Regions from separate parts of the Starkeya nomas genome, predicted to be linked through region 1. Evidence: predicted binding sites of a transcription regulator. Region 1 holds the regulator's gene; each other region holds the start of a gene.

The links. The regulator PhoB, encoded in region 1, activates phosphate uptake and scavenging genes when phosphate is short. The targets are predictions, from matches to a motif close to TGTCATNNANCTGTCAT.
Region 2: phnC (phosphonate ABC transporter ATP-binding protein) is a predicted target of PhoB. The motif match lies at 4,008-4,024, and genes of this name have one in related genera.
Region 3: STARVERO_RS11660 (UDP-2,3-diacylglucosamine diphosphatase) is a predicted target of PhoB. The motif match lies at 3,213-3,229, and genes of this name have one in related genera.
Region 4: STARVERO_RS06365 (PhoX family protein) is a predicted target of PhoB. The motif match lies at 3,214-3,230, and genes of this name have one in related genera.

What each region holds. Positions count from the first base shown of each region.
Region 1 is NZ_CACSAS010000001.1:3,695,896-3,701,609, reverse strand. Features, by position in the region: gene pstA (phosphate ABC transporter permease PstA) at 1-179, shown strand, start outside; gene pstB (phosphate ABC transporter ATP-binding protein PstB) at 188-1,009, shown strand; gene phoU (phosphate signaling complex protein PhoU) at 1,035-1,748, shown strand; gene phoB (phosphate regulon transcriptional regulator PhoB) at 1,786-2,487, shown strand; gene STARVERO_RS17585 (bifunctional transcriptional activator/DNA repair enzyme AdaA) at 2,508-3,572, opposite strand; gene STARVERO_RS17580 (polyhydroxyalkanoate depolymerase) at 3,652-5,004, opposite strand; gene STARVERO_RS17575 (ActS/PrrB/RegB family redox-sensitive histidine kinase) at 5,189-5,714, shown strand, end outside.
Region 2 is NZ_CACSAS010000001.1:585,819-591,532, reverse strand. Features, by position in the region: gene STARVERO_RS02850 (ABC transporter ATP-binding protein/permease) at 1-920, opposite strand, end outside; gene phnE (phosphonate ABC transporter, permease protein PhnE) at 1,026-1,868, opposite strand; gene phnD (phosphonate ABC transporter substrate-binding protein) at 2,075-3,079, opposite strand; gene phnC (phosphonate ABC transporter ATP-binding protein) at 3,094-3,936, opposite strand; gene STARVERO_RS02830 (DUF6790 family protein) at 4,244-4,705, shown strand; gene STARVERO_RS23445 (hypothetical protein) at 4,702-5,714, opposite strand, start outside.
Region 3 is NZ_CACSAS010000001.1:2,383,733-2,389,446, reverse strand. Features, by position in the region: gene STARVERO_RS11675 (helix-turn-helix domain-containing protein) at 1-122, opposite strand, end outside; gene STARVERO_RS11670 (threonine ammonia-lyase) at 268-1,257, shown strand; gene STARVERO_RS11665 (glycosyltransferase family 4 protein) at 1,268-2,332, opposite strand; gene STARVERO_RS11660 (UDP-2,3-diacylglucosamine diphosphatase) at 2,332-3,150, opposite strand; gene STARVERO_RS11655 (LysE family translocator) at 3,273-3,869, opposite strand; gene STARVERO_RS11650 (universal stress protein) at 4,042-4,857, opposite strand; gene STARVERO_RS11645 (cytochrome c) at 5,116-5,562, shown strand; gene STARVERO_RS11640 (cytochrome b/b6 domain-containing protein) at 5,564-5,714, shown strand, end outside.
Region 4 is NZ_CACSAS010000001.1:1,314,394-1,320,107, reverse strand. Features, by position in the region: gene STARVERO_RS06385 (branched-chain amino acid ABC transporter permease) at 1-520, shown strand, start outside; gene STARVERO_RS06380 (threonine ammonia-lyase) at 529-1,755, shown strand; gene STARVERO_RS06375 (RDD family protein) at 1,838-2,353, shown strand; gene STARVERO_RS06370 (arginyltransferase) at 2,440-3,189, shown strand; gene STARVERO_RS06365 (PhoX family protein) at 3,296-5,311, shown strand; gene parC (DNA topoisomerase IV subunit A) at 5,432-5,714, opposite strand, start outside.

The DNA of each region.
Region 1 (5,714 bases):
ATGGCTGGTCGATCAGCCTCAACGCGCCGATGGCGAGCCTGCCGATCGCCATCTACCAGTACGCCGCCAGCCCGTTCGAGGACTGGGTCGCTCTTGCCTGGGCGGGCGCCCTCATCATCACCGTCGGGGTTCTGACCCTGAACATCCTTTCCCGCCTCGTCCTGGCGAAGATGAAGTGAGACGGACCATGAACTTCGCACCTGAAACGTCGATCGACATCGCCTCCGCCGTGAACCGCGCCACCGCGCCGTCGGCGGAGCCCAAGCTCAAGGTCGAGAAGCTGAATTTCTACTACGGCGACAACCACGCGCTGAAGAACATCAACTTCGACATTCCCGAGAAGCGCGTCACCGCGATGATCGGTCCCTCGGGCTGCGGCAAATCCACACTGCTGCGCATCTTCAACCGCATGTACCAGCTCTATCCGGGGCAGCGCGCGGAAGGAAAGATCCTGCTCGACGGCGCCGATCTGCTCGGCAAGCAGCTGGATTCCACCGTGGTGCGCTCGCGCATCGGCATGGTGTTCCAGAAGCCGACGCCGTTCCCGATGTCGATCTACGACAACATCGCCTTCGGCGTGAAGCTGCACGAGAGCCTCGGCAAGGCGGCGATGGACGAGCGCGTCGAATGGTGCCTGCGCAAGGCGGCGATCTGGGAGGAGACCAAGGACCGTCTCCACACCTCGGCGCTCGGCATGTCCGGTGGCCAGCAGCAGCGCCTGTGCATCGCCCGCACCATCGCAGTGCGCCCGGAAGTGATCCTGCTCGACGAGCCGACCTCGGCGCTCGACCCGATCTCGACCTCGAAGATCGAGGACCTGATCGACGAGCTGAAGCAGGAATTCACCATCGTCATCGTGACGCACAACATGCAGCAGGCGGCGCGCTGCGCCGACATCACCTCGTTCTTCTATCTCGGCGAGCTGATCGAGGTCGGCCCGTCCAACGAGATCTTCACCAATCCGCGCGAGGCCCGGACCCGCGACTACATCACCGGCCGCTTCGGCTGAGCCGGCGACGAGAGAGGCTGATCCCATGACCGAACATATCGTCTCGTCGTTCGACACCGACCTCAAGGAAATCGGCCGCAGCGTGGTCGAGATGGGCGGACAGGCCGAGCGCCTGGTCGCCGATTCCGTGGAAGCGCTGGTCAAGCGTGACACCGAACTCGCCCAGAAGGTGATCGTGCTCGATGGCCCGGTCGACCTGTTGCAGCGGGAGATCGAGGAGAAGGCGGTTCTCACCATCGCCCGTCGCCAGCCGCTGGCCAGCGACCTGCGCGAGATCGTCGCCGCCATGCGCATCGCCAACGATCTGGAGCGGATCGGCGATCTCGCCAAGAACACCGCCAAGCGCGTCCTGGCGCTCACCGGCGAGTTCCATCCGCAGAAGCTGGTGCGCGGCGTCGAGCACATGTCCAACATTGTGCTCGAGCAGCTCAAGGTGGTGCTGGATTCCTATGCCAGCCGCGACGACGCGAAGGCGCTGGAAGTCTGGCAGCGCGACGGCGAGGTCGACATCCTCTACACCTCGCTGTTCCGCGAACTTCTCACCTACATGATGGAAGACCCGCGCAACATCTCGCTGTGCACGCACCTGCTGTTCTGCGCCAAGAACATCGAGCGGATCGGCGACCACGCGACCAACATCGCCGAGACCGTGCACTACCTCGCCACCGGTCAGCTCCTTACCGAGGAACGCCCGAAGCAGGACACCAGCAGCCTGACCAGCGTGGCGTTCCCGGCCTGAGGCCATCGGCGCCCTGCGAACGATCGGGAACGCGACCATGCCGACCAATATTCTGATCGTGGAGGATGAGGAGCCCCTCACCCTCCTCCTGCGCTACAACCTCGAATCCGAGGGCTACTCGGTGGAGAGCGTCGGCCGTGGCGACGAGGCGGAGACCCGGCTGCGCGAGAGTGTGCCGGATCTCCTGATCCTCGACTGGATGCTGCCGGGCCTCTCCGGCATCGAACTGTGCCGGCGCCTGCGCGCGCGCTCGGAGACCGAGCGCATGCCCATCCTCATGCTCACCGCCCGCGGCGAGGAGACCGAGCGCGTGCGCGGCCTCGCCACCGGCGCGGACGATTATGTGGTGAAGCCCTTCTCGGTGCCCGAGCTGGTGGCGCGCGTGCGCGCCCTGCTGCGGCGGGCCAAGCCCGAGCACATCTCGACGTTGCTGCGCGCCGGCGACATCGAGCTCGACCGCGAGACGAAACGTGTCCACAGGGCAGGACGCGAGCTGCATCTCGGTCCGACCGAGTTCCGTCTGCTGGAATTCCTCATGCAGTCGCCGGGACGGGTCTACTCGCGCGAGCAATTGCTCGACGGCGTCTGGGGGCAGGACGTCTATATCGACGAGCGCACGGTGGACGTGCATGTCGGGCGCCTGCGCAAGGCGCTGAACCGCCCGCGCCAGCCCGATCCGATCCGCACCGTGCGCGGCTCCGGCTATTCCTTCAACGAGATGTTCGCCCGCGCGCATTGAGGTGCGGGCCGCGCCCCTTCTCAGGCGGCGGATGTGCGCCGGAACTGCTGTTCGATCTCCAGCAGCCGCTGCTTGCGCCACAGCCCGCCGCCATAGCCGGTCAGCGAGCCGTCGGCCCCGATCACGCGGTGGCAGGGTATGATGAGCGCCAGCTGGTTTGCGCCATTGGCCCGCGCGACGGCGCGGATGGCCGCGGGCTGCCCGATCCGGCGCGCGATCTCGGAGTAGCTCACCGTCACGCCGGGAGGGATCCGTCGCAGCTCGGCCCAGACCGCCCTGGTGAAGGCGCTTCCGTCGAGCGCGAGAGCGGTACGGAACTCGGCGGAGGTTCCGGCGAAGAAGGCATCCAGCTCGGCGCGGATCTGCTCCGTCGGCGCATAGGTTCCTATGCCGAGGTCGCCCTTGGCGCGCTGGCGCAGCCGGCCAATCTCGGTGGAGAGTGCCTTGCGCTCGACGAACTCCAGAAGATGCAGATGCGAGGCGCTGGAGATCGCGATCATGTCGCCGAGCGGCGTGCGGATCCAGTCGGTCAGCAGCGTTCCGTGGCCGGAAATCTCGGCCGGCGCGCACTCCACCAGCCGGGCGAAGGCGGCGCGGAAGGCGCTGGGGGATTCAAAGCCGGCCTGCTGCTGGGCCTCGATCACCCTGCCGCCCTCTGCCAGGGTCTCGAATCCCTCGCGCAGGCGCCGGTGTCGCGCCATTTCAAGGAAGGTCATGCCGAACTGCCGTTTGAAGGCACGGCGGACCGTCGACAGATCGAAGCCCATCCGCTCCAGATGCTCCTCGCTCCAGCGTCGCTCCGGCCGCGCGTCGAGGGCATCGAGCAGGGTGCCGATCATCGGATCGGCGGAGGCGGCGGGCTGCAGCGGATGGCAGCGCTTGCAGGGGCGGAAGCCGGCCTCGATGCACTCGCCGATCGTCGAGACGAAGGTGCAGTTCTCGGGGCGCGGCTTGCGCGCCGGACAGGTCATCCGGCAGAAAATGCCGGTGGTGGCCACGCACACATAGGCCCGCCCGTCATACCCTTCGTCACGGTCGAGAAGGGCGCGGTAGAGCGTGGCAGGATCGGGCAGGTCGAACAGCATGGCCCAGACCTAGCACGGCCATCAGATCACGCCGCCGCAAATCGGGCGTCTATTCTCGCCGTGCGTCCCGACGGCTGTCTCAACCCTGCCGATTGTGGCCTCTCCTCGGCCAGTTGTGCGTGAGCACGAAGTCGGCGATGCGCGGGGCGATCTCGGCGCGGAACCGCGAGCCGTTGAACACGCCGTAATGGCCGACGGTGGGCTGGAGGTAGTGCACCCTCATGTCGTCGGGCAGGTTCGTGCAGAGTCGCTGGGCGGCCTGCGTCTGCCCGACGCCGGAAATGTCGTCGTTCTCGCCCTCGACGGTGAGCAGCGCCACGTTGCGGATCTTCGAGAGATCGACCCTCTCGCCGCGATGGGTCAGCGTGCCGCGCGGCAGGGCATGGTCGATGAACACCGACTGCAACGTCTGAAGGTAGTACTCCGCCGGCAAATCCATGACGGAGAGATACTCGTCGTAGAATTCGCGGTGCTTGGCGGCGGAGTCGCCGTCGCCTTTCACCAGGTGGCCGAACATCTCGGCATGCGCCTGGAGATGACGCTCAAGGTTCATCGACACGAAGCCATGCAGTTGCAGGAAGCCGGGATAGACCTGCCGCATCACGCCGGGGTGGGGCCATGGAACGGTAGTGATGACGTTGCGGCGGAACCAGTCGATGCCGCGATCCTTGGCGAAATGGTTCACCGCCGTGGGGCTTTCGCGGGTGTCGATGGGGCCGCCCATCAGCACCATGGAGGCCGGCACGTTCGGGTCTTCCATGGCCTCCATGCGCGCCACGGCAGCGAGCACGGGCACGGCCGGCTGACACACCGCAAGCGCATGCACGCCGCCGCCCAGATGGCGGAACATCTCGATCACGTAGTCGATGTAATCGTCGAGATCGAAGCGGCCGGCGGCGGACGGCACGTCGCGCGCGTCCTCCCAGTCGGTGATGTAGATGTCATGGGTTGGCAGCAGCGTCTGGACGGTGCCGCGCAGTAGCGTCGCGTAGTGGCCAGAGAGTGGCGCGACGATCAGCATGCGGGGCTGCGGGCGGCGCGGTTGCTGGGGAAAGTCGCGCTTGAAGTGCAGTAGCCGACAGAAGGGGCGCTCCCACACGGTCTCGACCTCGACCGGCACATGGGTAGCGCCGACGACCGTCTCGGTGATGCCCCAGTCCGGCTTGCCGTAGCGCCGCGTCGCGCGCTCGAACAGCTCGCACGCCGCCGACATCGACTTGCCGAAGCCGGTATGGGCGAGCGGGTTGGCCGGGTTGCGATAGTAGAGCCGCCCCGCATCCGCCATGACCCGCAACGGGTCGAGGGCGGCGTGGCCCATCTCGAACATCCAGTAGAGCGGCTTGGACAACGCCGACGTCGTCTCGATCGTCGCCGCCGGCGTCTGTGCCGCTTCCGCCGCGTCCGGGACATCTCCGAATACGCCGATCGCCATGGCATGCCTCCTTCGCAGGGCCCGTCTCCGGTCGATTTTCTCGGGACGGCTTTCTTGTGCGTTGCAACATAAATAGGCTCTTTGACGGCAACGTCAACGAAGCCGCCGCTCTCGCCCTCTGGCGGCATCTGCGGCTATAGAGGTCGCTCGGGCGCCGGCAGGGCGTCGCGGACGGGGCAAATCCATGTCGCTCTCGCTCGACCATCCGATCGGCGAACGCTTTTTCGGGCTGCGGCTCGACACGCTGATCCGCTTGCGCTGGCTTGCTATTTCCGGCCAGACCCTCGCCATCGTCTTCGTGGAATGGGTGCTCGGCTTCTCGCTGCCCATCGGCGCCTGCCTTGCCGTGGTGGCGCTCTCCGCCTGGCTGAATCTCGCCCTGCGCCTGCGCAATCCCGGTGCGCGGCGGCTGTCGGACGCCGAGGCGGCATGGCTGCTGGCCTATGACATTCTCCAGCTCGCCGCGCTTCTGTTCCTCACCGGCGGACTCGCCAACCCCTTCGCGCTGCTCTTCCTTGCGCCCGTGCTGATCTCGGCGACCGCGCTGTCGCCGCGCACCACCGTGCTGCTCGGCGTGCTCGCGGCGGTCTGTGCCGCGCTGGTGGGGCTGTGGCAGATGCCGCTGCCGTGGGCCGGCAGCGGGCACCTCGTCGGCACCGCGCCGCTGCTGCCGCCGCTCTATCTCGTCGCCAACTGGCTGGCGCTGGCCA
Region 2 (5,714 bases), 3.1 Mb from region 1:
TGCATGAGCTGGCCGAGCTGGATGGAGCCGAAGAAATAGGCCGGGGCCACGACGACGAAGGGAAAGATCACCGAGAGTTGGCCATAGCCGGCGGTGAACCAGGTCAGCCGCTTCTGGGCGATCATGATGCCCCAGAAATTGTGCACCACATGCCCGAAGCGCCCCAGCAGCCGCTCGCGCTCCACTGGCTCGCCGTTCATCAGCGCGATCTGCTCGCCATTCTCGCGCACGCGCACCAGATCGACGCGGTAATCCGCCTCGTAGCGCTGCTGGTCGAAGTTCAACTTCACCAGCACCCGGCCGATGAGATGGGCAATCAGCGTGCCGAGCGCCGCATAGGCGAAGGCCGCCCAGACGAGATAACCGGGAATGTCCCAGCTCTTGCCGAAGAGATTGAACGAGAAATTTCCCGACAGGCCCCAGAGTATCACCGCGAAGGAGGCCAGCGTCATCACCGCGTTGAGTAGCCCGATGAACAGGCTGATGGTCTGGCCGATATAGGTGCGGATGTCCTCGGCGATGCGCTGGTCGGGGTTGTCCGCCGTGTCGCCCTTCAGCCGCATCCGATAGTGCGTCTCATGGGCCAGCCAGGCGGTGAGGTACTTCTCCGTCATCCAGGTGCGCCAGCGGATCTCCAGCCATTGGCGCAGATAGACCTGGTAGACCGCCACGGCGATGGCGCAGGCGGCGTAGAAGGAGAACAGCCAGAGCTGGTGGGTAAAGGCCGCGTAGTCCTTCTCCTGGATCGCGTTGTAGAAGGCGTTGTTCCACTCGTTGATCAGCACGGTCGCGTAGACCCAGCCGACCTCCATCGCGACCACGCCCGCGAGCAGCGCGCCGCCCCGCCATCGGTCCTCGCCACGGAAATAGGGGATGGAAAGCCGCCAGACATCGGCAAGCAGGGAGAGGATGGCGCGCAAGGAAGCTTCTCCGGGAACGGCGGGTTCCCGCCATCTAGGCGCGCCGATACTGGCCGGACAGTGGCCGCCAGATTAAGGTTTGGAGAGGTTTCGGCGCCTGCCCGTTCAGATGAACTTCTTGCGGACGCGCTGGCTGACCATGTCGAGCACGGAAACCGTCAGCACGACGATGATCAGGATCGCGGAGGCCTGCGAATAGAGGAAGCCGCGCATGGTCTCGTTGAAGGTCATGCCGATGCCGCCGCCGCCGACGATGCCAAGCACGGTCGCAGAGCGGACATTGGATTCGAAACGGTACAGCGCGTAGGAGATCCACAGCGGCAGAACCTGCGGCAGCACGCCGTAGATGATCTCCTGCAGCCAGGTGCCGCCGGTGCCGCGAATGCCCTCCACCGGCGCCGGGTCGATGGCCTCGACCGCCTCGGAGAACAGCTTCGCCACCACGCCCGTGGTGTGCACGAACAGCGCCAGCACGCCGGCGAAGGGGCCGAGCCCCACGGCGGCGATGAAGATCAGCGCGAAGACCAGCTCGTTGATGGCGCGGCAGGCGTCCATCAGCCGCCGCACGAGGAAGACCAGCCAGTGCGGCGCCACGTTGTCGGCCGAGAGAATGCCCAGCGGGATGCCCGCGATCACGGCGAGCAGCGTGCCCCAGATGGCGATCGCCAGCGTCTCCACCATGGCGTTCACATAGACGTCCCAGTCGGTGAAGTCGGGACGCAGGAAATCGGCACCAAGCGTCGCCATGTTGCCGGCGTCGCGCATCAGCTGCGCCGGGTTCATCTCTGCCTCGTGCCAGGCAAAGACCAGGATGACGACGGCGACGGCGGCGAGCGCGAGATGCGTCAGCCGCGTGGTGAGCGGCGTCACCGGCGGGGCCGGCATGGTGCGCTCGACGGCGCGCTCGGCAGCGCGATGGGCGGAACGGTCGGTCTCGGTGGCAAACATCGCGGTGTCCCTGTCGTCAGCCCGGCCGCGTCGAGGCGGCGGCAAGGATCATGTCCCGTTGCCGGGCGTCTCGGTTCGGCGGTCTCGGCCGATGGTCCGGCCGTGGTCTCGGTCGTCTTCTTGCGGCGATCCCGGAGACGGCCTTTCGGCCGCTCCGGGACCCGTCTTTCCGGCAGGTATGGCAGGCGCACGGCGCCCGCCGCGGCTCACATGGCCGGCAGCTTCTTCTGCTGGGCCTCGAGATCGGCGAGCTGGGCGTCGATCTTCTTGAGCTGCGCGGCCTTGTCGTCGGCCGAGATCTTCTCGTCCTTCTCGACCTTCACGCGGGTCTTGAAGAGCTCGAGCTGGCGGATCGGGAGAAGCTGGGCGTCGGAGGAGGCGAGGAAGGGACCCCAGCCGTCCGAGGTCTTGGCCAGGACTTCACGCGCATGCGCGACTTCTTCCGGCGTGCCGTTGCGGCCATAGGTCATGAAGAAGGTGTAGATCTTGGCCTTCAGGTCGGCCGGCAGGTCCTTGCGCCACACGATCGGATCGCCGGCGATCATCGGCGAGCGCCACACTTCCTTGATCTTCTTCGCCTCTTCCGGACGGGTCGCCTGGAGGCGCGAGACGTTCTCGGTGTTGTTGGTGGCGAAATCGACCTGCTTGTTGGCGACCGCCAGCAGGTTACCCTCGTGGTTCGAGGTCACGACACGCTTGTAGCACTTGTTCGGGTCGACATTGTTCAGCGCGAACACATAGTAGCTCGGGACGAGGAAGCCCGAGGTGGAGTTCGGATCGCCGTTGCCGAAGTTGTAGCCCTTCGAGCAGTCGAGCACGTCCTTGAGATCGTTGATGTCGTTGCGGTCGACATTGGTGACGATCAGCGAATAGTAACCCGAGGAACCGTCCGGCTTGGCGGTCTTCACGAAGACTTCGCCGTTGGCGCGGTCCACCGCTTCCATGGCCGACTTGTTGCCGAACCAGCCGATATCGACCTTCTTGAAGCGCATACCCTCGATCACGCCGGCATAGTCGCCGACGAAGAAGGGCTTCACCGGCACGCCGATCGCCTTCTCGAGGTCCTTCAGAAGGGGCTCGAAGCTCTTGGCGAGGTTGGCGGAGGACTCGGTGGAGATGAAGCCGAAGTTCAGCTCCTTCACTTCCTCGGCACGCGCCGGAGCGCTGGCGAGGGCAGCCAGCGCAAGGCCGGCGACGATCAGGCGTTTCATGGACGTAGCTCCTGTCAGGATACGGTCTGGGAAAGGACGGCCTCGGCCGGCGGCGGCGTCACCGCGAACTGGCTCGGCAGGATCAGTTCCTCGGCGCTGGCGCCATAGAGTTCGGTAAGGAAGCCGGCGTTGATGCGGGAAGCCGGGCCGTCGAACACGACGCGGCCGGCATTCATCGCGATCACGCGGTCGAAATAGGTCGTCGCGTAGTCCACCTGATGCAGCGAGACGACCAGCGCGATGCCGTGGTCGCGGCTCATCGTCACCAGCGTGTCCATCACGCGCTTGGCCGACTTCGGGTCGAGCGAGGCGATGGGCTCGTCCGCCAGAACGAGCCGGGCGCCCTGCACCAGGGCGCGGGCGATGGCGACGCGCTGCTGCTGGCCACCGGAAAGCTCGCGCGCGCGCTTAGCGGCGTGCTGGGCGATGCCGACCTCGGCAAGGGCCGCATAGGCGGTGCGACGCTCGTCGGAATTGAAGAGGCCGAGTGTGCCGCGCAGTGCGTTCATCCGCCCCAGCGCGCCCACCATCACATTGGTCATCACCGACAGGCGCCCGGCGAGAGCGAACTGCTGGAAGACGAGGCCGATGTTGCGGCGCGCCGAACGTACCTCGGCAGACAGTCGGCCGGCTTCCTGCACCTTGACGCCGAAGGCATGCACGGCGCCGGTGCCCCGCCCTTGCGAGTCGGCGAGGATCAGCCCGGAAGCGAGCCGGATCAGCGTCGACTTGCCCGAACCCGAAGCGCCGATCAGCGCCACGCGTTCGCCTTCCCGTATCGTGAGCGAGACGTCGTCCACGGCGCACATCGCGCCATAGGTCTTGCTCACACGATCGAGTTGCAGCGCTGCCGCCATCGGATCTCCCGCCGGCCTGTTGAAGTCCGGCTTGGGGTAGCGGCGCGTCGTGACGGGTGGATGAAGCTGGTATTACAGTTCCGTGACGAGCCACCGCCCAGACGCGGCGCGCCCAAACCCGGCGTGCCCTTGCGCGTCGCGGGCGAGCGTCCCGCCGGAGGCAGGTGTGGCCTCGCCTTTTTTTTCGCGAAGACTCTTACGCCCTGACGGAAACGGCGGGGACGACGCCCTCGCCGTCGTTGACTCTGCCTCGCGTGCATTCGCACATTCGCGCGGGGTCCGCGTGGTCGGAACGGTGGGGGATTCGATGTATTATGTGATCGTCTTGCTGACGATGGTGGTCGCGCCGCTGATCAGCATCGGCACGGAGATGGCCACGACCACGGGCATTGGCGGCTTCCTCGCCGTGGCCACCAAATGGTTCGTCTTCTGGGCGGTCGGCGTGCGCCTGCTCGTCGCCGGCCTCTCGCAGATCTTCCGGCCCGGCTACACGGCGAAGACGATCCTCGGCATCGACGAGCCGCGCGTGCACGTGCTGGCGCAGGAACTCGGCTTCGCCAACGTGTCGACGGGCCTCGCCGGCGTGCTGTCGATCGTCTTCTCGATCTGGGCGCTACCCGTCGCCTTCATCGGCGGGCTGTTCCTCGGCCTCGCCGGCGTCAACCACCTCCTGCGCCCGCACCGGAACATGCGCGAGAATGTGGCGATGATCACCGATTTCTGGGGCGCCATCGTCCTGCTCGCCGCCTTCGTGCTCAGCCTGTTCTAGCGCTGGCGGAAGCCCACATAGCCGCCCTCCCCGTCGAACAGCACGTCATAGCCGTTCAGCAGGTGGAAACTGGTGTTGACGAAGGTCCGGTCCTCCGCCACCCGCAGGTGGATGGCGCTCGGGGCGAGCGGTGAGCCGTCTCCCACCGCGAAGCCGTAGAGCGGGAAGGCCGCCTCGCCCCGGCCGACGCTGATCGCCACCTGCGTGCCCGGCGGCAGCGTGCCTTCGGCACCGGCGGCCTGCGCGGCCGGCACGGTCATGTACATGACCGACACGCCGGTATCGACGAGCGCCGTGCCGCACGCCGGCGGCGTTGCTCCACGGAGCGAGACGCAGGCCGGCGTCGCCTGCCAGTCCGTCCCGTCCGGCCGGCGGTCGAGCTTGAGGTAGCGGAAGGCCCCGCGCGTGTTGGCGGGGGTGAGGCCGACATGCACGCCCTCGGAGGCGAGGATATAGCCCTGCCGGCGGGGCCCCGCGCCGCCCGCGATGCGCAGCAGCGGGTTCTTGTCCGGCGTGCTCTGGTTCTGCTGGTCGCCCTCGCGGGCGAAACCGACGCCCACCATGGCGACGTTGCGCGGGCTGGTCGTCGGCGTGCAGTCGCGCGCATGGTCGAGGCACTGCACCTCGGTCACCACCAGCACCGGCATCGGCTCGGTCTGCACGCTCGCCCCCTCGCGGCCGACCAGCGACACAGGCGTCACGACCCACTGCCCGAGCATCACGCGGCCGGAGCTCGTATAGGTGAGCCGGGCCGGTCCCTGCGACGGCAATTGTTCGAAGCCGGGCAGGAATTCCGCCGCGACCACGATCCCCGTCGAGCCGGAATCGAGCTCCGCCCGCAACGGCTCGCCGCCGAAGGAGAGGCCGATGCGCGGTACGGCGTCGAGCGCGCCCGGCTCGGCATTCAGGTAGCGCAGGAACAATCCTTCACGGTAGCGGCCGTAGTCGGGCGCCTCCTGCGCCACGGCGGAGGAAGCAAGGCCGGCGACGAGAAGCGCTGCGAGAAGCC
Region 3 (5,714 bases), 1.3 Mb from region 1:
TCGGAAAGCGAGAGATTGTAGGCCTTGCGCAGGCGCTGGATGGTGCGGCCGAGCTGGCCCGTGATGGCCTGTGCCCCGGCATCCATGCCGCCTCGATCAAGACTGCGCGTGCGGCCCGACATGCCCGCTCCTGGTTTGCGTTATGGGACATACATTTAGGTCGCCCCGGCAAGGCGGTGCAAGCGTGGTGCGGCGAGTAGCGGAATCCGTAGCGCAACAGTGCCGAAATCGGGTGCGTGCTACCTGCTACCGGATTAAGCTCGTTGCATGATGCAGAGCAACGCACTCCCCACCATCGACGACGTGGCCTCCGCCGCCGAGCGCCTTTCCGGCGTGGCGGTGCGCACGCCGCTGATCTCCTCGCCGCGCCTCGACGAGATGGTCGGGGGCCGCGTGTTCCTCAAGCCCGAGCCGCTGCAGCGCACCGGCTCGTTCAAGTTCCGCGGCGCCTATAACCGCATTTCCCGCATCCCCGAGGACCAGCGCGCCGGCGGCGTGGTGGCCTGCTCGTCCGGCAACCACGCGCAGGGCGTGGCGGCGGCGGCGACGCTGATGGGCATGCCTTCGGTCATCGTGATGCCGAAGGATGCGCCGGCGATGAAGCGGGCGCGCACCATCGCCTTCGGCGGCGAGGTGGTGGAGTACGACCGTGAGCATGACGACCGCGACGCCATCGCCGGCGAGATCGCGCGCGAGCGCGGCGCGGTGTTCGTGCCGCCCTATGACGATTTCCACATCATCGCTGGGCAGGGCACGGTAGGGCTGGAGATCGCGGAAGACCTCGCCGCGCGCGGCCTCGTGCCGGACGTGGTGGTGGCCAACGCCTCTGGCGGCGGCCTGATCTCGGGCATCGCGCTGGCGGTGAAGCATCACTTTCCCGAGGCGCGGGTGATGACCGCCGAGCCGGCCGGTTTCGACGATCATGCGCGCTCCTTCCGCTCCGGCGGGCGCGAGCGCAACAACCGGGTCACGGGCTCGATCTGCGACGCGCTGCTGGCGGCGACGCCGGGCAAGCTGACCTTCGAGATTTCCTCGCGCATCGTCGGCGAGGGCGTGTCCGCCACCGACGAGGAAGTGGCGCGGGCGGTGGCCTTCGCCTTCGAGGAACTGAAGATCGTGGTGGAGCCCGGCGGGGCGGTGGCGCTGGCCGCCGTGCTGGCCGGCAAGCTGGACCTGAAGGGCAAGGTCGCCGCCATCGTGCTGTCCGGCGGCAATGTCGACGGCGCTCTCTTCGCCCGCTGCCTCGCCGCGGCCTGAAGACCGGAGCTCAGCTCACCGCAGCCTGCTGCCGGGCGGCGTTCGCGCGGGCGTGGGCGGTCTCGATATTGCCCAGGAACTGCTCGGTGCAGGCCCGCCAGGTGAAGCGCAGCGCATAGGCGCGCGCGGCGGCGCGGTCGAGTTCGAGCGCGCCGAGGGCCGACTGCCGGAGATCGTCCGCGAGGATGCCGACCGGCGTGCCCGAAGCGGCCTCGCCGATCACGTCGCGCGGGCCGGTGACGGGGAAGGCCGCGACGGGCAGGCCGCTCGCCAGCGCTTCCAGCAGCACGATGCCGAAGGTGTCGGTCAGGCTCGGAAAGACGAAGACATCGGCCGCCGCGTAGATGCGGGCCAGCGCCTCGCCTTCCTTCAGCCCGAGGAAATGCACGTTGGGGTGCCGCGCCTGAAGCTCGGCACGGGCCGGACCCTCGCCGACCACCACCTTGCTGCCGGGCAGGTCGAGATCGAGGAAGGCGGAGATGTTCTTCTCGACCGCCACCCGGCCCACCGAGAGGAAGATGGGGCGCGGCAGGTCGCGCACGAGGCCGTCGAGTTCCTCATAGGGGCGTGGGCGGAACAGCTCCGCATCGACGCCGCGCGACCAGCGCATGATGTTGCGGAAGCCGCGCTCGCGCAGTTCGGCCTCCAGCGTGGGGGTGGAGACCATCACCCCGGCGCCGGCATTGTGGAAGCGCCGCAGCCACGCATAGGACAGTGCCTCCGGCACCGGCGCGCGGGCCGAGAGATATTCCGGGAAGCGCGTGTGGTAGCTGGTGGTGAAGCTCTGCCCGCGCCCGAGGCAGACGCGCCGAGCCATCAGGCCGATGGGGCCTTCGGTGGCGATGTGCACGAAATCGGCGCCGATCTCGTCCATGCGGCGCGCCACGCGGCCGGGCGTGGCGAGAGCGAGGCGGATCTCGCGATAGGTCGGCATCGGCACGGTGCGGAAATCGAGCGGGGTGAGGAAGTCGATGCGCGCACCCAGCGTCGCGGCCTCGCGCGCCGTGTTCTGCAGCGAGCGGACGACTCCGTTCACCTGCGGGAGCCAGGCATCCGTCGCGATGAGAATGTGCATCAGGCAGCGACCTTCGGCCGTTCGAGCAGCAATGGCGCGTTCACCCGCGCCCGGGTGTGGCGGGCCCAGTCGATCAGCTCGAAGCGGCCATCCTCGTGCTCGACGATCGCCGTGCAGCTTTCGACCCAGTCGCCGCAGTTAAGATACTGGACGCCGAAGCCATCGTGAATGACGGCGTGATGGATGTGGCCGCAGATCACGCCGTCCACCTTGTGGCGGCGGGCCTCGGTCGCCACGGCTTCCTCGAAGCGGCCGATGAAGTTGACCGCGTTCTTCACCTTCAGCTTGGCCCACTGGCTCAGAGACCAATAGGGAAAGCCGAGCTTGCGCCGTATCCAGTTGAGATAGGTGTTGATGCCGAGCGCGGCGGTGTAGGCGCCGTCGCCGAGGAAGGCGAGCCATTTGGCGTGGCGGACCACGACGTCGAACACGTCGCCGTGGATGACGAGGTAGCGCTTGCCGTCGGCGGCTTCGTGGACCGCCGTGTCGACCACCTCGATGCCGCCGAAATGATTGCCGTAATAGTCGCGAAGGAATTCATCGTGGTTCCCCGGGAGGTAGACGATGCGCGCGCCCTTGCGGCCCTTTCGCAGCAGCTTCTGCACCACGTCGTTGTGGGCCTGCGGCCAGTACCAGCCGGAGCGCAGGCGCCAGCCGTCCACGATGTCGCCGACGAGGTAGATGCTGTCCGCGTCGTGGTAGCGCAGGAAATCCAGCAGCAGATCGGCCTGGCACCCCTTGGTGCCGAGATGGATGTCGGACAGGAAGAGGCTGCGGTACCGGCGCGCCTCGGGTGCGTCGTTCACCTCGGAAGCCATCTCGGTCATGCCCTCCAGCGGGCCCGGCGATGCGTTCATGAGCGGACATAAGCCCGACTCGCATCACGCTTTTATGACGGATGCTGCGCCGCAGCGCCGTTGAGTCCGCGAGGGCAGGAGGCTCACATGAAGAGCATCGCCACACTGGCGGCGACGAGCGCGGCCATCACGTAGTTGACGATGCGCTGCTGGCCGGGCGTCGCGAGCAGGCGGGCGAGCAGGGCGCCGAAGCCGGCCCACAGGCACAGGCTCGGGAAGGTGACGATGCCGGAGACGGCGGCGATCATCGCCACCTCGGCGAACAGGCGCTCCCCGCCCACGGTGGTGAAGGCCGGGACCATACTGAGCGCGAGGGTCCATGCCTTCGGGTTGACCCACTGGAACAGCGCCGATTGCAGCAGTGTCATCGGCTGCTCCATGGCGGTGCCGCCGCCGGGTCCGCCGGCATTGGCGATCTTCCAGGCGAGATAGAGCAGATAGAGCGAGCCGACGACCTTGAGCGTCTGGTGCATGTAGGGGATCGCCATGAACAGCGTTCCCAGCCCCATGCCGATGGCGACGATCATGACCGTGAAGCCGACGGTGACGCCCCAGATCTGCGGCAGGGTGCGCCGGAAGCCGAAGGCGGCGCCCGAGCCGGCCGAGATCATGTTGTTGGGGCCCGGCGTGAGCGCGCCCGCGAGGGCGAACAGGAACAGGGGTAGGAACGGGCTCGGCACGGGAGACTCCTCGGCCCGCCGGCGGCGCCGGCTCGGGCCGCGCAGAGCTAGAGCGCCGGTTCGCCGGGCGCAACCCGAAACGGCGCGGCCTCGCCGGCAAAAGAAAGACGCCGCCGGCAGGGAGCCGGCGGCGCGTGTCGTGGGCGGGCGCGCGATGCGCCGGGCGATGTCGTCAGTGGGCGACGAGCAGCGGCACCGGCGGCTCGGTGAGCAGGGAGGCGGTGACGCCGCCGAGCACCATCTCGGCAAGGCGGGAGCGGCTGTAGACGCCCATCACCAGCAGATCGGCCTTGAACTTCTGCGCCTCGTTGGCGATGGCGGTGCCGACCGGGCTCTCGACCGCGTGGCGGTGGCGGGCGTTCACGCCATGGGTGGCGAGATAGGCGGCGAGGCGGGCACCGGATTCGGCGACCGAGGCGTCGCCTTCCTCGATGGTGAGCACTTCCACCTCTTCGGCGGTGGCGAGCAGGGGCAGGGCGAAGCGCACCGCATGGCCGGCCTCGCGCGAGGGCTTCCAGGCCACGAGCACGCGCCCGATGCGGGCCGGCACCGGCTTGCCGGTCGGCACCACCGCCACCGGGCCGTTGCAGGCGAGGGCGAGGTGCTCGGGCAGGGTGGCCGCGAGCTGGTCGTCCACCGTGCCGTAGGGCGTCTCGCTGACCACGGTGACGTCGGCGAAGGTCACTTCATTGCGGAGCGCGGAAGTGACCTCGCCCTCGACCGTCTGCCAGGTGGTGGCCACGCCGGCCGCGGCGGCGGCCTGCTCGAAGTGGGCCTTGAGGCCGGCTTCCTTCTGCCTGGCCTCGTGCACCAGCTCGTTGACGTAGATGGAGAGGGCACGGCCGACGCGCGGCACGCCGGCGGGATAGAGCGTGTAGATCGCCTTCAGCGCGGCGCCGGACTGGCGGGCCAGGGCGACGGCGAAGGCGAGGCGATCATCGAACCCCGAGTCGGGCGCGGCGTGCAGGAGGACGGTACGGATGGACATGGGCGCTTCTCTCCGATGGCGGGAAGTTCTTGGTTTTGACGTAAGGTCACAACGGCGGTGATGAGAATTCGGAAAACCACGATCCGCAAGAGGCATTAGGTATTTTCGATACCGTATCGCGGCGATGACCGCCATGCCTTCGCGCGCGCACTTCACGACCTCGCGAACGCGACCTCCGGCCGATTGCGATTGTTTTGAGCACCAATAAGGTGGCCCCGGGACGTGCTGCGTCGCAGCACGGGAGTGAGGGAGCATTCCATGGTTCGTCGCCTGACGGCTGCCACCGCAGTCGCCATGTTCGCCGTCGTCGCCGCCACCGCGGTCGTCGCGCAGTCCGATGTCGTCAAGCAGCGCCAGGCGGTGCTGAAGGAGTTCGGCACCCTGACCCGCCCGGTGGGCGGCATGCTGCGCGGAAGCGCCGCGTTCGACCTCGCGGCGGTGCAGGCGGCGCTCGACGCCTACATCAAGGGCGCCAAGGCGCTGCCGGGCCTGTTCCCCGAGGGCTCGGGCCCCGGCGCGGGGACCGATGCGCTGGCGGCGGTGTGGAAGGACAAGGCCGATTTCGACGCCCGCTTCGCCAGGTTCGAGGCCGACGCCACCGCCGCGCGGGCGGCGATCACCGACGAGGCGAGCTTCAAGGCCAACATGCCCGGCGTGCTGCGCAGCTGCGGCGGCTGCCACGATGTCTATCGCCAGAAGAGCTGACGTGACCGCCTCCGCCGAATCGCCGGCGCGCGTGCTGGCGTGGGACCTGCCGACGCGGCTGGCCAAATGGCTGCTGGCCGCGCTGGTGGGGCTCGCCTTCGCCAGCAAGTACTACGGCGATATCGGGCTCGTCTGGCACCAGTGGAACGGGC
Region 4 (5,714 bases), 2.4 Mb from region 1:
CCGGCCGATCTACATCGCCGGACAGGACGGTTTCGTCGCTACGACGACCCCGGCGCAGTTCCTCGCCACGGGGCTCGCGCTGACGGGCGTGTCCACTCTGCTCGGCCTCATCGCCTTCTCACCCTATGGACGCAACTGGCGCGCCTACGCGCAGGACCCGCTCATGACAGTGCTGCTCGGCGTGCGGGTGCCGCTTCTGGTCGGTGCGACTTTCGCGCTCGCCGGCGCCTGCGCCGGGCTGGCAGGCGCGGCGATGGTGATCGCCTACGGTACGATTTCGCCCGGCGATGGACTGGCGATTACGCTCAAAGCCTTGATTTCGGCAATTATTGGCGGCATTGGCTCGGTGCCGGGCGCTTTTCTCGGCGCCGCCCTTGTCGCCGGCGTCGAAATCGTGTGGTCCTCGGCCTTCGACATCGCGTATCGCGACGTGGTGATCTATTCCCTCCTGGCGGCTTTCCTTGTGTTGCGGCCGGGTGGGCTCCTCAATCGTGCGGCAGCTTCGCCGCGAGAATTCTGAGTGGTTCGATGACTTTGCCCGTCTCTCCCGCCGACGTCGCCGCCGCACGCAAGGTGCTGGACGGCGCGGTGCTGCGCACGCCCACGCTGCCGGCGCCGCGCCTTTCGGCGATTACGGGCGCCCATGTCTTCGTCAAATACGAAAACCTCCAGGTCACGGCGAGCTTCAAGGAGCGCGGCGCGCTAGTGAAGCTCTCCAGCCTGACCCCGGAGGAGCGGGCCGCCGGCGTCGTCGCCATGTCGGCCGGCAACCATGCCCAGGCGGTCGCCTATCACGCGGCCCGGCTCGGCATCCGCGCCACCATCGTCATGCCCAAGCACACGCCGATCGTGAAGGTCGCCGCGACCGAGGCGCACGGCGCCCGCGTGGTGCTGCACGGCGAGTCGGTGGGCGACGCCAGCGAGGAAGCCGACCGCATCGCCCGCGAGGAAAACCTTGTCTGGGTCCACCCTTATGACGACGCCCATGTCATCGCCGGCCAGGGTTCCATCGCCGCCGAAATGCTGGAGGACGCCCCCGATCTCGACGCGCTGCTGGTGCCGGTCGGCGGCGGCGGGCTCATCTCCGGAATGGCGGTCGCCGCCCGCCATCTGCGGCCGGACATCGAGATCGTCGGCGTCGAGACGCGCCTCTACCCGTCGATGTGGAACGCGCTGCATCAGCAGGGCCTGCCCTGCGAGGGCGCGACGCTGGCGGAAGGCATCGCGGTGAAGCAGGCGGGCACGCTGACCCGCGAGATCGTCTCCGCCCTCGTCTCCGACGTGGTGCTGGTGAGCGAGCCGACCATCGAGCGGGCGGTCAACCTGTTCCTGACCCAGCAGAAGACGCTGGCCGAGGGCGCCGGCGCGGCGGGCCTCGCGGCGCTGCTCGCCGAGCCCGACCGCTATCGCGGGCGCAAGGTCGGCCTGGTGGTCTCGGGCGGCAACATTGACCCGCGCATCGTCGCCTCGATCATGATGCGCGAGCTGGAGCGCGAGGAACGCATCGTCTCCTTCCGTTTCTCCATGCTCGACCGCCCCGGCGAACTCGGCATCATCGCCAGCCTGCTCGGCAGCCTCGGAGCCAACATTCTCGAGGTCGAGCACAAGCGCCACTTCCTCGACGTCCATGCCAAGGGCGCCCGTCTCGACGTAACGGTCGAAACCCGCGATCGTACCCATGCCGACGCGGTCTACCGGGCGCTGATCGAGAACGGCATGGATGTCGAGCGCATCGACTGGCGCAGCGGCAACTGACGTCCCGATGGCCGTCGTGGAGCGCGGCGGGGCTTGTTCCGGCCACGCTCCACCACCACCTGAGGCTCGCAAGGAGACCGGCATGTCCGACGCGCAATATTATGGCGAGCCCAAGCCCTACGCCTTCAGTCCGGTGTCCGAGCCGGAGTACTTCGAGGGCGTGCTGTTCCGCCGCTTCGTGGCCTTCCTGATCGATGCGCTGATCATCTGCGTGCCGATCGGACTGGCGGCGCTGCTGATCTTCGTCCTCGGCTTCGTCACCTTCGGCGTGGGCTGGTTCCTGTTCGGCCTGCTGAGTCCCGGCTTCGTGGTGTGGGGGCTGGTCTATACCGGCCTCACTCTCGGCGGCCCGCACTCGGCGACGATCGGCATGCGCACCATGGGCATCGAGATGCGGCTCTGGTACGGCGCGCCGATGTATCCGCTGCTCGCCGTGGTCAGTGTCGTGCTGTTCTGGGTGTCGACGAGCGTGCTGACGCCGCTGGTCGCCATCGTCGGCCTGTTCAACAGCCGTCGCCGGCTGCTCCACGACCTGATCATCGGCACCGTCGTCACCAACACCGAGGAGCGGGCGGCATCCCTGCGCCGCTACCGTTGACACGAAAGCGCGAACGGGAACAAAAGGGGCTTTGACGTCCGGGCCGGCTCGCGCGATCCTTGGCGCAGCCGCTACGTGAAGCACCCGTGACAGAGCACCCGCGCGATACACCGCAGTTCTACCTCACCGCACCGTCGCCCTGCCCCTATCTGCCGGGGCGCTCGGAGCGAAAGGTCTTCACGCATCTCGTGGGCGAGCGGGCGACCCAGCTCAACGACGTGCTGACCCATGGTGGCTTCCGCCGCAGCCAGTCGATTGCCTATCGTCCCGCCTGCGAACAGTGCCGGGCCTGTGTCTCGGTTCGGGTATGCGTCGACGATTTCCACGAGACCCGCAGCTTCCGCCGCGTGCGGCAGGCTAATGAGGACCTCATAGGCGATATCCGCGCCGCCGTGCCGACGGCCGAGCAGTACTCGCTGTTCCGCGCCTATCTCGACAGCCGCCACAGCGACGGCGGCATGGCCGACATGACCGTGCTCGATTACGCGATGATGGTGGAGGACAGCCACGTCCGCACCCGTCTCATCGAATATCGCCGGCGGGGCCCGGCCACCGCCGTCAACGGGCGCGGCCAGGGGGCGCTCCACGCCGTGGCGCTGACCGACGTGCTCGCCGACGGATTGTCGATGGTCTACTCGTTCTACGATCCCGACGAGGCGGCGCGCTCGCTCGGCACCTTCATGATCCTCGACCATGTGACCAAGGCCAGAGCGATGGGCCTGCCCTATGTCTATCTCGGCTACTGGGTCGAGGGATCGGACAAGATGGACTACAAGCGTCGCTTCCTGCCGCAGGAACGGCTCGCCCCGGCCGGCTGGATACGCGCCGACGAATAGGCAGCGGCCGGCGATGGCATGGGGTGTCATGACCCTGTGATCGGACAGGCCTAGCAAGTTGGAAGACCTCTAATCCAGAGATTTCCAGACTTGCCGGAGCCCTGCCATGACCGACGATACGCTCGATCCCGTCCCCGAGTCGCCGTTCCGCACCAGCCGGCTCGAAGAAGCCGAAGGTGACGGCAGCAACCCGACCGTCAACCCGACGATGGGCGAGCTGATCTCGATCCGCTTCTCGCGGCGTGGTCTGCTGAAAGGCTCGCTCGCCGTCTCCGCCATCGCCTCGACCGTCGGTCCGATGGCGCTTCTCTCCGCCGAGAAGGCCCAGGCGGCGAACAATTCCGCTAGCAGCGGCTCGGCGTTCAGCTTCGTCGAGGTGGAAGCCGGCGTCGACGAGACCCACCACGTCGCCGATGGTTATGACGCCGACGTGCTGCTGCGCTGGGGCGACGGGCTGTTCCCCGATTCGCCGGCCTTCGACCCGAAGAACCAGAGCGCCGAAGCCCAGCGTCGCCAGTTCGGCTACAACAACGACTATGTGGGCTTCATCCCGCTCGACGGCTCGTCCGAGCACGGGCTGCTGGTGGTGAACCACGAATACACCAACGAGCACCTGATGTTCCCCGGCATCGTCAGCATCGCCGAAGGTAAGCTGAAGGTGGCGCCGGCCGATCTGAGCCGCGTCGACATCGAGATGGCGGCCCATGGCGGCACCATCGTCGAGATCCGCAAGGTCGACGGCAAGTGGCAGCCGGTGCGCGAGGGCAAGCTGAACCGTCGCATCACCTCCACCACGCCGATGCAGCTTTCGGGCCCCGTCGCCGGCCATGACCGCGTGAAGACCAAGGACGACCCGACCGGCAAGCAGGTGCTCGGCACGCTCAACAACTGCGCCGGCGGCGTGACGCCCTGGGGCACCTATGTGATGGCCGAGGAGAACTTCCACGGCTACTTCCTCGGCCAGCTGCCGGAAGGCCACCCCGAAGCCGCCAACTACAAGCGCTACGGCGTGCCGGAAGGCACCTATGAGTGGGGCAATTTCTACGACCGCTTCGACCTCTCGAAAGAGTCGAACGAGCCGAACCGCTTCGGCTGGATCGTCGAGGTGGACGTGAACGACCCCAATTCGGTGCCGAAGAAGCGCACCGCGCTTGGTCGTTTCAAGCATGAGGGCGCCGAGTCGATCGTGGCCAGGGATGGCCGCGTGGTCTTCTATCTCGGCGACGACGAGCGCTTCGACTACGTCTACAAGTTCATCACATCAGGCACGTTCAACCCGAACGACCGCGCGGCGAACATGGACCTGCTCGATTCCGGGACGCTCTACGTCGCCAAGTTCGAGGCCGACGGCACGCTGAACTGGCTGCCGGTGGTCTTCGGCGAAGGTCCGCTGACCGCCGCCAACGGCTTCAACAGCCAGGCCGACGTGCTGATCGAGACCCGCCGCGCCGCCGACCTGCTCGGCGCCACCAAGATGGACCGTCCCGAGGACATCCAGCCGAATGGCGTGAACGGCAAGGTCTACGTCATGCTGACCAACAATACGAAGCGCAAGGACGAGCAGATCGACGCCGCCAACCCGCGCGCCAAGAACGCCTTCGGCCACATCATCGAGATCGCCGAGACCGATGGCGATTTCGCCGCCACCAAGGGCAGGTGGGAAGTGCTGCTGAAGTGCGGCGATCCTTCCGTTGCGGCGGTCGGCGCCTCCTTCTCCACCGACACCACCCGAAACGGCTGGTTCGGCATGCCGGACAACTGCGCGGTCGATTCCGCCGGCCGCCTCTGGGTGGCGACGGACGGCAACAACCCGAAGGATACCGGTCGTACGGACGGGCTCTGGGCGGTCGATGTGGACGGCGAGGCGCGCGCTACCTCCAAGCTGTTCTTCCGCGTGCCGGTCGGCGCCGAGATGTGTGGTCCGCTGTTCACACCGGACGACCGCACCGCCTTCGTCGCCGTCCAGCATCCGGGCGACGGCGGCACTGACTGGGCGCCGTTCGGGCGGCCCTCCTATTACGAGGACCTGTCGACCCGCTGGCCGGACTTCAGGAACGACATACCGGTGCGCCCGGCGGTCGTCGTGATCACCAAGAAGGATGGCGGCAAGATCGGCGTCTGACGGCGCCGGCAGCCGACCAGCCTGAAAGGATGCCGGTCGACCCGCATGGGCCGGCCGGGTGTTGCGTCCCCCGCCGGACCGAAGACAACCTGGCCGCCGGCCTTACGCCGGCGGCCTTTTTCATGCGAATTTGTTGTTGCGGGGGAAGCCCTTGGGCGGCAGGCGGCCGGCCCCGGCGCGCTCGCCGCGCCATTCGGTGAGATCCGTCACCGTCCAGGTGCGGCCGGAAGTGTCGGTCCAAGTCAGCCCATCGGCCGCGGCGAACACCTTCACATCGCTCATCGCGCCGTCCTTGTAGCGCTGCAGCCGCACGCCGCGCCCGCGCGCCATCTCCGGGATCTGCGACAGCGGGAAGACGAGGAGCTTGCGGTTCTCGCCGATGACCGCGACGCTGTCGCCGACC